3 regions of the Neobacillus sp. SRL179 genome follow, and region 1 is predicted to be linked to each of the others. Evidence: riboswitches for the same ligand, from Rfam matches in the RefSeq annotation. Region 1 holds a riboswitch; each other region holds the start of a gene.
What was found. A riboswitch is a leader RNA that binds a small molecule or an ion and turns the genes downstream of it on or off. The one in region 1 is predicted to bind lysine.
Positions count from the first base shown of each region.

Region 2: it holds a riboswitch for lysine, as region 1 does, so the genes downstream of both, AC4E8C_RS17845 (aspartate kinase) here and dapA (4-hydroxy-tetrahydrodipicolinate synthase) in region 1, are expected to answer to the same signal.
Region 3: it holds a riboswitch for lysine, as region 1 does, so the genes downstream of both, AC4E8C_RS21355 (transporter substrate-binding domain-containing protein) here and dapA (4-hydroxy-tetrahydrodipicolinate synthase) in region 1, are expected to answer to the same signal.

Region 1 is NZ_OZ481792.1:2,744,404-2,749,638, forward strand. Features, by position in the region: gene AC4E8C_RS13470 (CAP domain-containing protein) at 1-742, shown strand, start outside; gene AC4E8C_RS13475 (MBL fold metallo-hydrolase) at 920-1,759, shown strand; gene AC4E8C_RS13480 (NUDIX hydrolase) at 1,735-2,415, opposite strand; lysine riboswitch at 2,618-2,797, shown strand; gene dapA (4-hydroxy-tetrahydrodipicolinate synthase) at 2,918-3,805, shown strand; gene AC4E8C_RS13490 (SDR family oxidoreductase) at 3,920-4,756, shown strand; gene AC4E8C_RS13495 (aldo/keto reductase) at 4,863-5,235, shown strand, end outside.
Region 2 is NZ_OZ481792.1:3,595,349-3,600,583, forward strand. Features, by position in the region: gene sdhA (succinate dehydrogenase flavoprotein subunit) at 1-868, opposite strand, end outside; gene AC4E8C_RS17835 (succinate dehydrogenase cytochrome b558 subunit) at 921-1,532, opposite strand; gene AC4E8C_RS17840 (YslB family protein) at 1,946-2,407, shown strand; gene AC4E8C_RS17845 (aspartate kinase) at 2,475-3,689, opposite strand; lysine riboswitch at 3,847-4,024, opposite strand; gene uvrC (excinuclease ABC subunit UvrC) at 4,090-5,235, opposite strand, start outside.
Region 3 is NZ_OZ481792.1:4,337,272-4,342,506, reverse strand. Features, by position in the region: gene dgoD (galactonate dehydratase) at 1-892, shown strand, start outside; gene AC4E8C_RS21365 (2-hydroxyacid dehydrogenase) at 1,048-2,019, shown strand; gene AC4E8C_RS21360 (hypothetical protein) at 2,219-2,500, shown strand; lysine riboswitch at 2,798-2,979, shown strand; gene AC4E8C_RS21355 (transporter substrate-binding domain-containing protein) at 3,088-3,924, shown strand; gene AC4E8C_RS21350 (amino acid ABC transporter permease) at 3,988-4,725, shown strand; gene AC4E8C_RS21345 (amino acid ABC transporter ATP-binding protein) at 4,749-5,235, shown strand, end outside.

The DNA.
Region 1 (5,235 bases):
TAGTTATCATGATCATTACCGGAATTTTTTTATGGTCATGTATGATGTAAACAATAAGGTTGCTGGATTATATACAAATCAAGATTTAATTTCCTCCAAAAATGGAATCAAACTTGGGAGTACACAAGAAAGTGTCCGTTCCTTACTAGGCAGCCCCTTAACAAAAATTCAAAAAGGATTGGTCTTCTATCAATTACAAGACAATGACGAATATGATATGTTTTTGCAAGGTGATGTTTATGTAACTATTTTTTATGATAAACACGAGGGTAATACAGTCACTGCCATGCAATTAATCAAAAAAGACTTAGAAGATAATAGAATGGATTTCTATACCAAAGCTAATCCAGCCTTAAAAGAAGGGTTTGAGTACCAGTTATTTGATTTGACCAATGCAGCACGAGTCCAGCATCAACTCCCAATTCTCACATGGGATGAGCATGTACGAAAAACCGCTCGTAATCATAGCTCCGACATGGCAGTAAATCAGTATTTTGATCATACCAATCTTAAAGGACAATCCCCATTTGATCGAATGAAGGAAGATGATATAATCTTTCATTTAGCAGGAGAAAACCTGGCTTATGGACAACTAAGCAGTATCTTTGCTCATGAAGGTTTAATGAACTCCCTCGGACATCGTGAAAATATCTTGAAAAATGGTTATGAATATTTAGGGATTGGTGTGGCTTTTAATAAAGAATCACAGCCATACTATACAGAAAATTTTTATGCCAAGTAACCGGTTAGCAGAATTGTTTAAAAATAGGACGATAGTATATAAATTTTTATTTTAGCTTCTGTTAGAAAAACTCAGAAAGATATGTTCTTATCAGCAGGAATATAACGTTTTCATGGTGAATACGTAATTTATAGATTAAGACAGCTGCATTTATGAATTAATGAGAGGAAGTAAACCATGGAAAATGTTAAGGAGTTCCAAATTATTCGGGTGCCTATTACAACCCCGACTTTACTGCCACACACTACTACAAATTGTTATTTAATTGGTAACAACAAAGAAAGTATATTAGTCGATGCTGGGTATGATCAGCCTGATACTAAAATAGAATTACAGAATGTGATTAAGCAGACCGGTCTCGCTTTACCTAAGTCAATAATCTTAACCCATTCACACCCAGACCATGCCCCAGGAGTTCTTCAATTAGTAGATTGGAATCCTATCGTTTATGGACATCCGCTTGAAAAGCCGGGTATAGTGGCGGCCATTGGGCCATGGAACCGTTTAGCATTCTTAAATGATGGCGACGTGATTCGCATTGCTGGAGAAGAAATTATCCTCATTCACGCACCAGGTCATACTGCAGGTCAATTAAACCTGTATATTCCGACCAAACGGATTCTCCTTGCAGGGGATAATATCGTTGCTGAAGGGACATCATGGATAGGACCCCCAGATGGCGATATGTCAGACTATATTGCCACGTTACAAAGGTTAAAACAATTAAATTTAAGTAAAATAGGTCCTGGGCATGGCGAATGGGTAGATAATCCTTATGAACACATTGATTTTGTTTTAAATAGAAGATATTTCCGTGAAAACCAAATCAAATCGTTGTTAAGCGAGCATGAAAAGATAACTGTTTCCGATTTAACAAACATCATTTATGACAATCTCCCCCACCCCAATGTTTTTGAAGTTGCTAAACGGACAACTGAGGCACACTTAATCAAATTAATAAAAGACGGAATTGTATCAAAGCAGGATTCCTATTACTCTCTCAGATCTTTAATATAATCAGCAAAAATAAACTCGGGCATATTCAACTGACCGCCCTTTTGATAGTTAATAATCGTTTTCAATGTATGAATGGTTGGCGGAGCCAGTGATATGTCGCCTTGCTTATAAGCATTCAAGGCATCAGCAGGGTCCATCCAACATGCTTCACTGATTTCATTTGGATCTGGTTTGGGTGTTTGCCCTTTTGGAAGATACGAGAGAAAAAAACGGGTATCAAATCTTATTCGACTAATATCCGGTGTGACGATTTGTCCAATATAAGCTAAGCTTTCAAGAGGAAATTGGAGTTCTTCCTTTTGTAATAGCTGTAAAAATGAAATCTCCCGATTGATTAGGAGACGGCGGTATTCCATTTCTACTTTTTCATCCAAATGAACGGGTGTGCCGTCTTTTTTCTTACAAATTAAAACACCCACTTCTTCAAATAGTTCTCTTGCAGCAGCGACATAATGCCCAATTGTAAAAGAGTCATTTCTTTTTCCAGTAATAAATTTGTTGTTAGCTTGAATGTCATCAGTAGAATCTACCGCTCCCCCCGGGAAAACATAATATCCACCCATAAATTTCATTGTGTCAGGTCTTTTTGTCATATAAACTTTGGATAAATGATCCATTAAAACAACTGTGGATGCTGGCCTAGGAATAGAATTCATTTTATTTCCCACCCTCTTATTTTTTTCGGAAATGTAAATATTATTTTAATTAATATTCAACTTTCACTTCACGATTCCCTTCCTTGTAATTCCTTAAACTTATTTTACTCAACTAAAACATATTGCATTTCACTTGAATCCACGTGAATTTTCTGTTATATTAACTAACAATTACATAATCTCTTACTTCAATACCTTTTGAAGTGAGGATAGAGGCGCAAAAACCATTAGTACACAATTTGAGGAAAATGAGTTCCTATGATAATTGTCGAAAGGGGAATTTGCCGAAGCTTTAAGAATCTCATTGGACTTGAAGCTGGTTCTGTTGTTGAATAAGCACAGAATTGTCATATAGGAAACTATATGGAGGGCTATCTCACGCATAGGAACTTTTTATTTTTGTTTCTACAGCAGCAGCGAACCCTCGTTGCTGCTTTTTTGCGTTGATTCTACATTGGCCTTTCCCACTTATTTTGTAAAAATAATTTTAAGGGTGATAATAATGAATTTTGGCCAACTTTTAACAGCAATGGTTACACCATTTGATCAAAATGGTGAGATGGATTTTAGCGCAACAAAAACACTTGTCAATTATTTAATTGCCAATGGATCTGATGGATTGGTGGTATCTGGAACAACTGGGGAATCCCCTGCCCTATCAATAGAAGAAAAAGTTGCATTATTTAAATTTGTTGTAGAGGAAGTAGCTGGCCGAGTTCCAGTCATCGCTGGCACTGGCTCCAATAATACAAGAGCTTCCATCAAGTTAACTCGTCTTGCCGAAGAGGCTGGTGTGGACGGCATCTTGCTTGTAGTCCCATATTATAACAAACCATCTCAAGAAGGATTATATCAACATTTTAAAGCAATAGCGGAATCAACTACCTTACCGGTCATTCTCTATAATATTCCCGGACGGTGTGTGGTCGATTTATCCGTGGAAACCGTAGTTTGTCTTTCACAAGTTCCAAATATTGTCTCAATAAAAGAAGCAAGTGGTAACTTAGATGCTATGGCCCAAATCATTAGCCAAACTCCAGACAATTTCACCTTGTATAGCGGTGATGATGGATTAACATTACCTGTTTTAGCTATTGGCGGCACTGGTGTCATTTCGGTTGCATCCCATATTATCGGAAACGAAATGCAGGCAATGATTACGAACTTTAAAAATGGTCAAATACAGGAAGCTGCAATTGCGCATCGCCGTCTTCTCCCACTTATGAAAGGCTTATTTGCTGCACCTAACCCAACTCCAGTTAAAGAAGCCTTAAACATGTCTGGGATTCACGTTGGTGGTGTCCGCTTACCATTGGTACCTTTAAATGAAGAAGAAAAGTTAGTCCTGCAAAAGCTTCTGCCTGCTAGCAAAAGCGCAACAATCCTATAATTCAAAAAAGCTGTCTTTCCCAGAAAGGAATGGGTTTGGGCAGCCTTTTTTATGATGCTTGCTTAAAGTGAATGAAGACTTTTACAAAGAGAAAAAAAATAAAAGGAGAAATAAATGAGCAGGAAAACAGCGATTGTAACCGGTTCTTCCAGTGGCTTTGGATTATTATGTGTCATTGAACTTGCTTTGAAAGGATTTACGGTTATTGCCACAATGAGGGACACTAAAAAAGCCAACTCATTGCTTACTTATGCAAAAGAGAAAAAAGTGGAGGAGCGGATTCAGGTCTTACCACTAGACGTTACTTCATCCGAATCCATTGATTCCATAAAAACTAGGTTCTCTGCTTATTCTTCGATTGATGTGCTTATTAATAATGCTGGTTTTGCGCTGGGAGGTTTTAGTGAAGAGCTTTCTATTGGTGACTATCGATATCAATTTGAAACTAACTTTTTCGGGATTATTGCTGTGACAAACGCAGTCCTTCCATATATGAGAACACAGGGACATGGTCGAATTATCAATATCAGCAGTATAAGTGGAAGAATTGGATTTCCCGGATTATCTGCCTATACGGCGTCAAAGCATGCACTGGAAGGATATAGCGAAAGCTTAAGGCTCGAGGTTAAACCATTTGGAATTGATGTTTCCTTAATCGAACCTGGTTCCTATCAAACGAATATCTGGGCCACTGTTGACCAAATGGAAATAAATGCTGATTCCCCGTACCTTCCATATATGAAAAGTTTACTTAAAGAAGTGGAAGAGGGAAAAGCAGCACATGGTGATCCTAAAGATGTAGCGCGACTCGCAGCACATGTTGCTTCACAATCTGCATCCCCCGACCTCCGCTACCCAATCGGAAAGGGTGTAAAAACCAGCCTTTTTCTAAAAAATACTTTGCCATGGAAAATGATTGAATCAGTGATAGAAAAAAAACTGAGACATTAACAATGTTTGGAAAATATTTAGAAAATAAATACAATCAAATCAATTGCACCCACCTCAATGAAGGGGCTATACTTACTTTGTATGAATCAATAAGGAGGAGATGGGAATGAATAACTTACAATCTTCAACAACCCTACATAATGGCGTCAAAATGCCTTGGTTTGGCCTAGGTGTATATAAAGTGCAAGAAGGTGATGAAGCACTTCTCTCCGTAAAATCAGCAATTAAAGCAGGTTATAAAGCTATTGATACCGCTGCCCTTTATCAAAACGAAGAAAGTGTCGGTCAAGCAATCAAGGAATCTGGAGTTCCTCGTGAAGAGCTATTTATTACAACAAAAGTTTGGAATTCTGATCAACGTGAAGATAAAGTCTTAGAAGCATTCGAAACAAGCTTAAAGAAACTCGGACTTGAGTATATTGACTTATACTTAATTCACTGGCCTGTTGAAGGAAAGTATAAACAAGCTTGGAAAATTC
Region 2 (5,235 bases), 850 kb from region 1:
GCGTTGCGATATCACGTGGTACAAGGTTTCCATAGGCAGGATATTTTTCCTCTAAGAAGTACCAAGGTTTTCCGTCTTTGTATGTCCAAATACGGCCGCCTTCACCCCGTGCTGATTCACTCATTAAGCGAAGCTTATCATCTCCAGGGATAGCAGTTGGATGAATTTGAATCATTTCGCCATTTGCATAATAGGCACCTTGTTGGTACACGATTGATGCAGCAGAACCTGTATTAATAATAGAGTTAGTTGACTTACCAAAAATAATCCCAGGACCGCCTGTTGCCATAATGACAGCATCTGCAGAGAACGATTTAATTTCCATCGTTTTTAAGTTTTGAACGGTAACTCCACGGCAAACACCATCATCATCCACGACGGCACCTAAGAATTCCCAGCCCTCATATTTCGTAACCAGACCATCTACTTCATGACGACGAACTTGTTCATCAAGTGCGTATAGTAACTGCTGTCCAGTTGTTGCACCAGCAAAGGCTGTACGGTGATACTGTGTACCTCCAAAACGGCGAAAATCTAGTAAACCTTCAGGGGTTCGGTTAAACATTACACCCATCCGGTCAAATAGATTAATAATACCTGGTGCTGCATCACACATTGCTTTTACCGGCGGTTGATTAGCCAAAAAGTCTCCGCCATAAATAGTATCGTCAAAGTGGATCCACGTGGAATCTCCTTCACCCTTTGTATTTACCGCTCCATTGATACCGCCTTGGGCACAAACAGAGTGAGAACGTTTAACCGGAACAAGTGAAAATAACTCAACCGGTGTTCCTTCTTCTGCAACTTTGATGGTAGCCATTAAGCCAGCTAAGCCGCCGCCGACTACAATCACTTTACCTTTACCCATTCGTGACTCACTCCCTCAATCCAATTACAATATTTTTTCCAAACTCGACCTCTTATGAAACAAATGCAACCAAAGTTTGTACGCTGATAAAAGCTAGAACCACGAAAATACCGATCGTTACATATGTAGAAATAACTTGTGAACGAGGTGTCACAGTGATACCCCAGCTGACTAGGAATGACCATAATCCATTAGCAAAATGGAAAATCGCAGATAGAATACCAACTAAATAGAATACAAACATAAATGGTGATGATAGAATATCATGCATCATTTCATAGTTTACCTCGGTACCAAATGCAGCGGCCACACGCGTCTCCCAAACATGCCACGCAATAAAAATCAAGGTGATTACGCCTGTGATTCGTTGAATTAAATACATCCAGTTTCTGTAGGTTCCGAACCTATTAACATTGCTGCTGCCAGTAAAAGCGATATAAAGTCCATAGATTGCATGGTATAACAATGGTAAAAAGATAATTACAGTTTCCAAGACAATACGAAATGGAAGATTTCCCATAAAGCCTGCAGCTTTATTGAAGGAATCTGGTCCTCCTGTGATAAAATGGTTGACTACAAGGTGCTGAATCAGGAACAAACCAATTGGAATAACTCCCAGCAATGAATGCAATCTGCGATTTACAAACTCTCGATTACCCGCCATTATTTTACCCCCCTTTAAATTTTAAAAAAGTAAAGTTAAGCTTCTTCTCTTAAATTCCCCGTAAAGATTCTTAACCTATTATCACTGTGACAATTATGTGACATGTCCATTTTACTCCCATCAAACTAGAGCGTCAAGAAAACGTATACACAAACTTTATTAAAAAAAGAAAATTTTTAAAATATATTGATATTATACTAAAGTCGATTGACAAATCAATTCCATTAGTTCTCACCGAGAAAACATCCATAAATTCTCATGAAATTACCAACATCTAACTGTTGATTATTTCACTTTTTAGGTAATCATAATTATGATTAAAAATAATTTAGATATTGCACAATAACATTGGTTTTTATACTGAAACATCCATAAAATTGTATATAATAGAATGATAGAAAGAGGGGAAACATGTGAAAGAAAGTACAGCCGTTAATCTGAATATGAATGAAGCTGAACCAAGAACCATATCCATTTTCGGATATGAACTGATCAGAGAAATCCTTTTGCCCGAAATTCTTGGAAAAGATGCACCCGAAATATTATATTGGGCAGGAAAGCGTCTAGCCCGGAAATTTCCTTTCACAGATATCACTCAAGTAGCTGAGTTTTTTAACACTGCATCTTGGGGTCAACTTGAATTAGTAAAGGAAACCAAAAATGAAATGGAGATAGAATTAACTAGTCCTCTTATTGTCTCGCGTGTAAAATCAAAAGCGGAGCACTTTTTCCAGCTCGAAGCCGGTTTCCTTGCACAGCAAATTGAATTTCTAAAAGAAGCGAGCACTGAAGCATTTGAGCACCCCGTCAAAAAGTCAAATAAAGTTCAATTCACGGTCAAATGGGACACAAAAGACCCAATTAAAAAGGGGTAATGAAGCATTTCACGTTCATTATGGTAAATAGGGTGTCAGGCACCAACGGTGCCTGACACCTTATTTGCTATTGTCCTAGTTCAAATGCTTCGTGTAGTGTTTCTACAGCTTTTAGCATGTTTTTTTCTTCGACAACGACAGATACTTTTATTTCCGAAGTACTGACCATTTTGATTTGGATATTGTTATTGGCTAATACTTCAAACATTTTAGCCGCTACTCCTGGATTGGAGATCATTCCTGAACCCACAATGGAGACCTTAGCTAATTTATTTTCAGCATCTAACTGTTCATAACCTAGTGCCGTTTTGTTATCCTCTAGTACTTTTAATGTTTCCATTAAATCATTTGTGTGGATGGAGAATGACAGGTTAGCAGTGCCGCCCTCCGTAGTGCTTTGAATAATAATATCGACGTTAAGATGATTTTGTGCCAATGTAGTAAAAATGGTTGATAAACTTGTTAATGAGTCTGTTAGTCCTAAGATGGAAACCTTAGTAATTTCATCTTCAAATGCCACACCACGGACAACTAAATTTTGCTCCATTGTTGCTTCCCCCTCTATGACTGTTCCTTCTTCTTTCACCATGCTTGATCTGACACCAAGCTTTACTTGATAATTTTTTGCATACTCCACTGCTCGAGGATGCAGCACCCCAGCACCTAAATTAGCAAGTTCGAGCATTTCGTCGTATGAAACGGATTGTAATTTGCGTGCTGCTTTAACATATCTTGGATCCGTTGTGAAAACTCCAGTTACATCTGTATAAATATCACACTTATCCGCATGTAAGGCAGCAGTTAAAGCCACTGCTGTTGTATCTGAACCACCCCGTCCAAGTGTGGTAATCTCCCCATTCTCAGTAATTCCTTGGAATCCAGCCACAATGACAACCTTACCTTCGGAGAGCTGCGCTTGAATCGCTTCCGTTTTTATTTGAGCAATTCGGGCATTGCCATGGACCGGTTCTGTAATGATCCCCGCTTGCCAGCCAGTATAGGAAACAGCACTTAGCCCTTGTTGGTTTAAGGCGATAGACAATAACGCAATGGTCACCTGCTCTCCGGTTGAGAGGAGCATATCCATTTCGCGTTTGCTCGGCTGGCTGGAAATTTCATTAGCTAAACTTACAAGCTGATCGGTCGATTTTCCCATTGCGGAAACAACAACCACCACATTATTGCCTCTTTGTGTTTCCTCTTTTACACATTGTGCGACATTTAGGATTCGTTCTACACTGCCAACTGAGGTTCCTCCAAATTTTTGAACAACTAAACCCATCTTTTCCCCTACTTTCGAATTCTTTAGAAAATTACCTGCACAAGCTTTTACGTTTAGTTTACTTTAAAAAAGGATGCATTCCCTACCAATAAAAAAAGCAATGAGAAGGGCATCTCATTGCTTTTTGAACACGAAGAAATAAATTCCTGTACAAACAACGTAAGATAGCTCTCCAAGACACAGGTCTTGACAATTCTGGATTTGTTCAATACAGAACCAGCAAAGAAAGAAATGAGACCTTCTTTACTTCGGCGAACATTCCCTTTCATGATTCTTCCTTGAAGCTCATCCTTCTCAGAACCACTACTATTGAAGCTCGCACCTCTACCTACACTTTAGTACTATAAAGTGATAGATTTAAATTTTCATTTATTATAGCATGGACTTTTTTTCTTGACAATCATTCTGAATGAAGTTTATCGATTAATTCCTCTGCTACATTTAACGGAATACCTAAACCAGTAAATTCTTCTATACTAGCTTCCTTCATTTTCTTCACTGAGCCAAACTGTTTCAATAATAACTTTTTGCGTTTTTCACCAATGCCTGGAATATCATCAAGCAAGGATTGGAACGCACTTTTTCCCCGAATTTGACGATGGAAGGTAATCGCAAACCGGTGAACTTCATCTTGGATTCGCTGTAGCAGGTAAAACTCCTGACTGTTCCTTGCTAAAGGAACAATTTGCAACGGGTTTCCATAAAGAAGCTGGGAGGTCCGGTGTTTTTCATCTTTTACAAGACCTGAGAGCGGGATATCCAACCCAAGTTCATTTTCTAAAACATCTCGAACTGCCTCCACATGACCTTTACCACCATCAATAATGATTAAATCTGGCAGTGGCAGGTTCTCCTTCAACGCCCGTGAATATCTTCTTCTAGTTACCTCTCGCATCGATTCGTAATCATCAGGGCCTTTAACAGACTTAATCTTGTATTTCCGATATTCTCGTTTATTTGCCTTACCGTCAATAAATACAACCATAGCCGAAACAGGATCAGTCCCTTGAATATTGGAGTTATCAAATGATTCAATCCGGTGCGGAGTATAAATACCAAGAAGCTCACCAAGGTTTTCTATTGCCTTAATGGTTCTCTCTTCGTCTTTTTCAATCAAAGAAAACTTTTCATTCAAGGCAATCTTCGCATTTTTAATCGCCATTTTGACAAGATCCTTTTTTTGACCCCGCTGCGGCTGCAATACTTTTACTTCCAGCAGTTGTTCAGCCAAATGAAGATCGACTTCATCTTGAATCAGAATTTCTTTAGGCTTGAAGTGCTCTGTTTTTGTATAAAATTGACCAAGGAATGTTAATATTTCTTCCTCTGGCTCATTGTAAATGGGGAACATGGATACATCCCGCTCAATCAACTTCCCTTGACGGACAAAAAAGACCTGTACACACATCCAGCCTTTATCGACCGCATACCCAAAGACATCTCTGTCTGTAAAATCTGTCATGGTGATCTTTTGCTTTTCCATAATTGTCTCAATATGAACAATTCGATCGCGGTATTCTTTGGCACGTTCAAAATCCAATTCTTC
Region 3 (5,235 bases), 1.6 Mb from region 1:
TGATCAGGCCCTTTGGGATATTAAGGGCAAATATTTTAATGCTCCTGTCTATCAATTATTAGGCGGGGCCTGCCGTGATTCTATTAAGGTCTATTCATGGATTGGCGGCGATCGTCCGGCTGATGTCGGCTTGGCAGCAAAGGCGGTAGTTGATGCCGGCTTTACGGCTATAAAAATGAATGCAACGGAAGAACTTCAGTACATTGATTCTTATGAAAAAGTTGATCAGGTGTTGGAACGAGTTGCCGCCATTCGTGAAGCAGTCGGCAGCTATGTGGGAATTGGGATTGATTTTCACGGCCGTGTTCATAAGCCGATGGCGAAAATCCTGGCAAAGGAATTGGAACCATTCCGGCCAATGTTCATTGAAGAACCTGTGTTAGCGGAAAATAATGAAGCTTTACGAGAAATTGCGCAGCATACGACGATCCCGATTGCGACAGGGGAGCGGATGTTTTCACGCTGGGACTTTAAGTCTGTTCTAGCAGAAGGTTCTGTCGATATCATTCAGCCTGATTTATCCCATGCAGGCGGGATTACTGAATGTAAAAAAATTGCTTCAATGGCTGAAGCCTATGATGTAGCACTCGCTCCGCATTGTCCTTTAGGACCGATTGCTCTAGCTGCATGTCTTCAAGTTGATGCCACTGCCCATAATGCTTTTATTCAGGAGCAAAGTTTGGGCATTCATTATAATCAAGGCAGTGACCTATTGGATTATATCAAGGATCCGTCCGTGTTTGAGTATAAAGATGGGTATGTCGGAATTCCGCAAGGTGCGGGGTTAGGAATTGAAATCGATGAAGAATTCGTTCGAAAACAAGCTGAAATAAGCCATGACTGGAAAAATCCTGTTTGGCGGCATAAGGATGGAAGTATTGCAGAATGGTAAAATTGTAGGAAAATAGGGTGAAGAGGCTGATTGGTTTGTACAGGGCTGGAGCACTGCACCGAAGGTTATCTTTTATGGATGAGTGTGAACCAGATGAGGTAAGCCTGCGAAACAATATCTGCCAGCTGTGAATCTCGGACGAGGGGGACTTTAAATTGAAACCGAAAGTTTTTATTGCCAAGCGTATTCCTAAAGAGGTTGAGGAGTATATTGCCCGCTATTGTGATTACAGGATGTGGGACCAGAAGGAACCAATCCCAGCGGATTTGCTCCTGAAGGAAGTGGCGGATGTGGAAGGTCTGATGACACCTAAGGGCGTCATTACGAAGGAATTTTTAGAAAAAGCGCCTCATTTAAAAATTGTCAGCAACATTGCCGTTGGGTATGATGCCTTTGATATTGAAGCGATGAAGGAACGCGGTGTCATCGGTACACACACCCCTTATGTTCTTGATGAGGCTGTGGCTGACCTGGTTTTTGGATTAATTTTATCAACGTCACGAAGGATTCCTGAATTTAATCATTTCGTGAAGGCTGGCAAGTGGGAAAAGTCCATTCATGAAACCTACTTCTATGGCCAGGATGTTCACCATGCGACATTAGGAATCATTGGCATGGGGCGGATCGGTGAGAAGGTGGCAAGAAGAGCTTCACTTGGCTTTGAAATGAATGTCTTGTATAACAGTAACAGCAGAAAGCCTCAGTTGGAGGAACAATACGGGATTGAATACAGTGAAGTGAATGATCTATTAGAGCGGGCTGATTTCGTGTTAGTGATGGTGCCATTGAATGATTCTACCTACCACTTTATGGGGGAAGAACAGTTCAATCGGATGAAATCAAATGCTATTTTTATTAATTGTTCACGGGGATCAGTAGTAGATGAAAAGGCCCTCATTCGAGCGCTGCAAGAAGGAAAAATTTCTGGAGCCGGCTTGGATGTGTTTGAGGTTGAGCCTGTCGAAAAAGACAATCCTCTCTTGAAAATGGACAACGTCGTCGTGCTTCCGCATATCGGCTCCGCAACAGATAAAACTCGATTCGATATGGCCATGAAAGCAGCCGAAAACCTTGTCGCAGGCGTTACTGGAAACATGCCAGAGAACGTTGTGCCGGAACTGCGGTGAGGTGTGGAACAGGGGTCATACCCTTCTTAAGTAGCAATAATATATGTAAGAGAAGAACTACTAGTTTCTTCTCTTTTCTTATTGTCGATCCCCTTTTCGTTAAATTCTGGATTAACGCGCAGGTGATAGACTAGCAGAATAGATATTTGCTATAATGTTTCGTAAGCAAAAAAAATCTATTAGAACTGGAGTGAACACGATGCAACTAGCAAATGCAAAAGTACAAAATGTTGACCTTGAGAACTCAACCTTTAATATCCTGCTAACATTCTCTGATACTCATAAAGCGATGTTATATTGCCGAGTAGAAGATCAACATGTTAAAGCATATAATATTGGAATTATGGACACATGCCCTTGCTGCTTTAAGCCGAATTGCCCAAGTCTATTTGCCAAGCGTCAAGAGTTATTAATTGAAGCGCAGAAATTCACCGAACTTCCTAGTGAATTGGTGACTGATGGCGTGTTAGTTACAAATTAATCATCTGAGCAAAAACAAGTTGTTCGATAAAAAAAAGACTAGATAGAAGTTCAACTTCAGTTCATTTTCCTCCTCCGCTTCGCTTAGATGGCGGGGGTGTTTTTATTGTTTAAGAAAATGAGTAGTTTGAGATAGAGCGGCAGCGTTCAAAAACATGGAATTAAAGATGGACAAATCGTAAAACTACTTAACAATGAAAATTAGATGAAATAACATGCTGAAAAATTAAGAACATTGACAGAATTCTCAATTTGATGTAGCCTAATAATATAATTTAATAGTAACCTCACTTTTTTTCAGTGAGGTAGAGGCGCGGTAGTTAACAGTCCTTAGTGGAGTTTGAGAAGCCATGATGCTAGGGAGAAGGAAGTATCGCCGAAGTTTGTAATATTCTCAGTATTACATGCTGGGTCTGCAGTGAAGAATTGCAGGACTGTCTCAATAAACGACCCAGTTTATTGAGTTGTGCTATCTCATTCGGGATAAGGGAGGACTTTAGGGCAACTTATACATATTGCGACCTTGAGTTTATCTCAAGGTCGTTTTTTGTTGTACTTTAGCTCTAACCAAATAGGAGGAGAATGAACATGAGGAAAAAGGCATCATTATTTGTAGTCACATTGCTTTCAGCTATTATTCTATTGGCCGGATGCGGGACAAGTACGAAGACAGCTTCTGGCGCATCGGATGACAATACATTTAAGGTAGGTCTCGAAGCAGGATATGCCCCGTTTAACTGGACTCAGAATGATGACTCTAATGGAGCGGTGAAAATCAAAGGCACTTCACAATATGCAGGTGGTTATGATGTGGAAGTCGCTAAAAAAATTGCCGATGGTTTAGGGAAAGAATTAGTTATTGTGAAAACCGAATGGGATGGCCTTGTTCCAGCGTTAACTTCAGGTAAAATTGATGCAATTATCGCCGGGATGTCACCAACAGCAGAACGGAAGAAAACAATCGACTTCTCGGACAACTATTATAAATCCAATTTAGTGATGGTGGTTAAAAAAGGCGGCAAGTACGACGGTGCTACTTCGATCCAAGATTTCAAGGGAGCAAAAGTGACCGCACAATTAAATACCTTCCACTATTCCGTGATTGACCAAATCAAGGGAGTAACAAAAGCAACAGCAATGGACAACTTCCCAGCGATGAGGGTGGCCTTAGAATCCGGCATCATTGATGGATACGTATCTGAACGTCCTGAAGCAGTCAGTGCTTCATCTGCTAATGATAAATTTGCGATGGTCGAATTTACAGATGGATTTAAAACATCAGAAGATGATACCGCCATTGCGGTCGGCCTTGAAAAGGATAGTAAATTAACAGACAAGATCAATGGGATTTTAAAAGAAATCTCAGAAGAAGAACGCACAAACATCATGGATGAGGCAATCAAGAATCAACCAGCGTCAAAATAATCAGGACATGAAGCCGGCTGTATTTTTTGCAGTCGGTTTTATGATGAAATAGGGGGGAGAAAGTTGAGCTTTGATTGGATAGTAAAAATTATCGCGGAAAATTGGCCGATGTTCCTTCGCGGAGCTGGCATGACGCTGGTGATTGCCCTAATTGGAACCATATTGGGTGCCATCATTGGTTTACTAGCAGGGGTGATCCGCACGATACCTGTTCCGGAACGTGGAGCTAAAAAAGTATTGCTTAAAGTGGTTAATGTTATTCTTTCTATTTATATTGAGTTTTTCCGTGGAACACCGATGATTGTTCAGGCGATGGTCATTTATTATGGTTCAGCCTTGGCTTTTAATATTGATATGAATGTTTTTGCAGCAGCGATCATTGTCGTCTCGATTAATACAGGCGCCTATATGGCGGAGATTGTCCGTGGCGGGATTGTTTCGATTGATAAAGGTCAATTCGAAGCAGCGCAGGCGATTGGGATGAATCATCTGCAAACGATGATGAATGTAGTTCTGCCACAGGTGATCCGCAATATTTTACCGGCAACAGGAAACCAATTTGTTATTAACATTAAGGATACGTCGGTACTGAATGTGATTTCCGTGTCGGAGTTGTATTTCTTAACTAAATCAGTTGCTGGAAACAACTTTAGATATTTCGAATCATTTTTCGTAGCTTGTATCATTTATTTCGTGATGACGTTTATTGTTACAAGAGTTTTGCTTTATTTTGAAAGAAAATTAGAAGGCCCGGACAACTATACGATGCTTGGTGAAGAGGACATACAGGTAACGAAATAACTGACAAAGAAGGAGGAAATCGTATGGAAAAAGTCATTGATATTCAGCATTTAAACAAATCCTTTGGAACGCATGAAGTGTTAAGAGATATTGATTTCTCCGTCAAGAAGGGAGAAGTGGTCAGTATTATTGGTTCTTCAGGTTCTGGGAAATCGACACTTCTTCGCTGTATCAATCTGTTAGAAAAGCCAAGCGGCGGCCAAATTATCTATAATGGCGAAAATATTTTAGATGATCGGCATGATTTATTCACTTACCGTCGAAAAATGGGCATGGTATTCCAACAATTTAACCTATTTAATAATCACAATGTCCTCCACAATTGTGTGGTCGGGCAAGTCAAAGTGCTAAAGCGCTCCAAGGATGAAGCGGAAAAGGTCGCGTTGAAGTATTTGAAAATTGTAGGGATGGATAAATATGTGAATGCCAAACCCAAGCAATTATCAGGCGGTCAAAAACAACGCGTGGCGATTGCTAGAGCCCTTTCCATGGAACCGGATGTCATGTTAT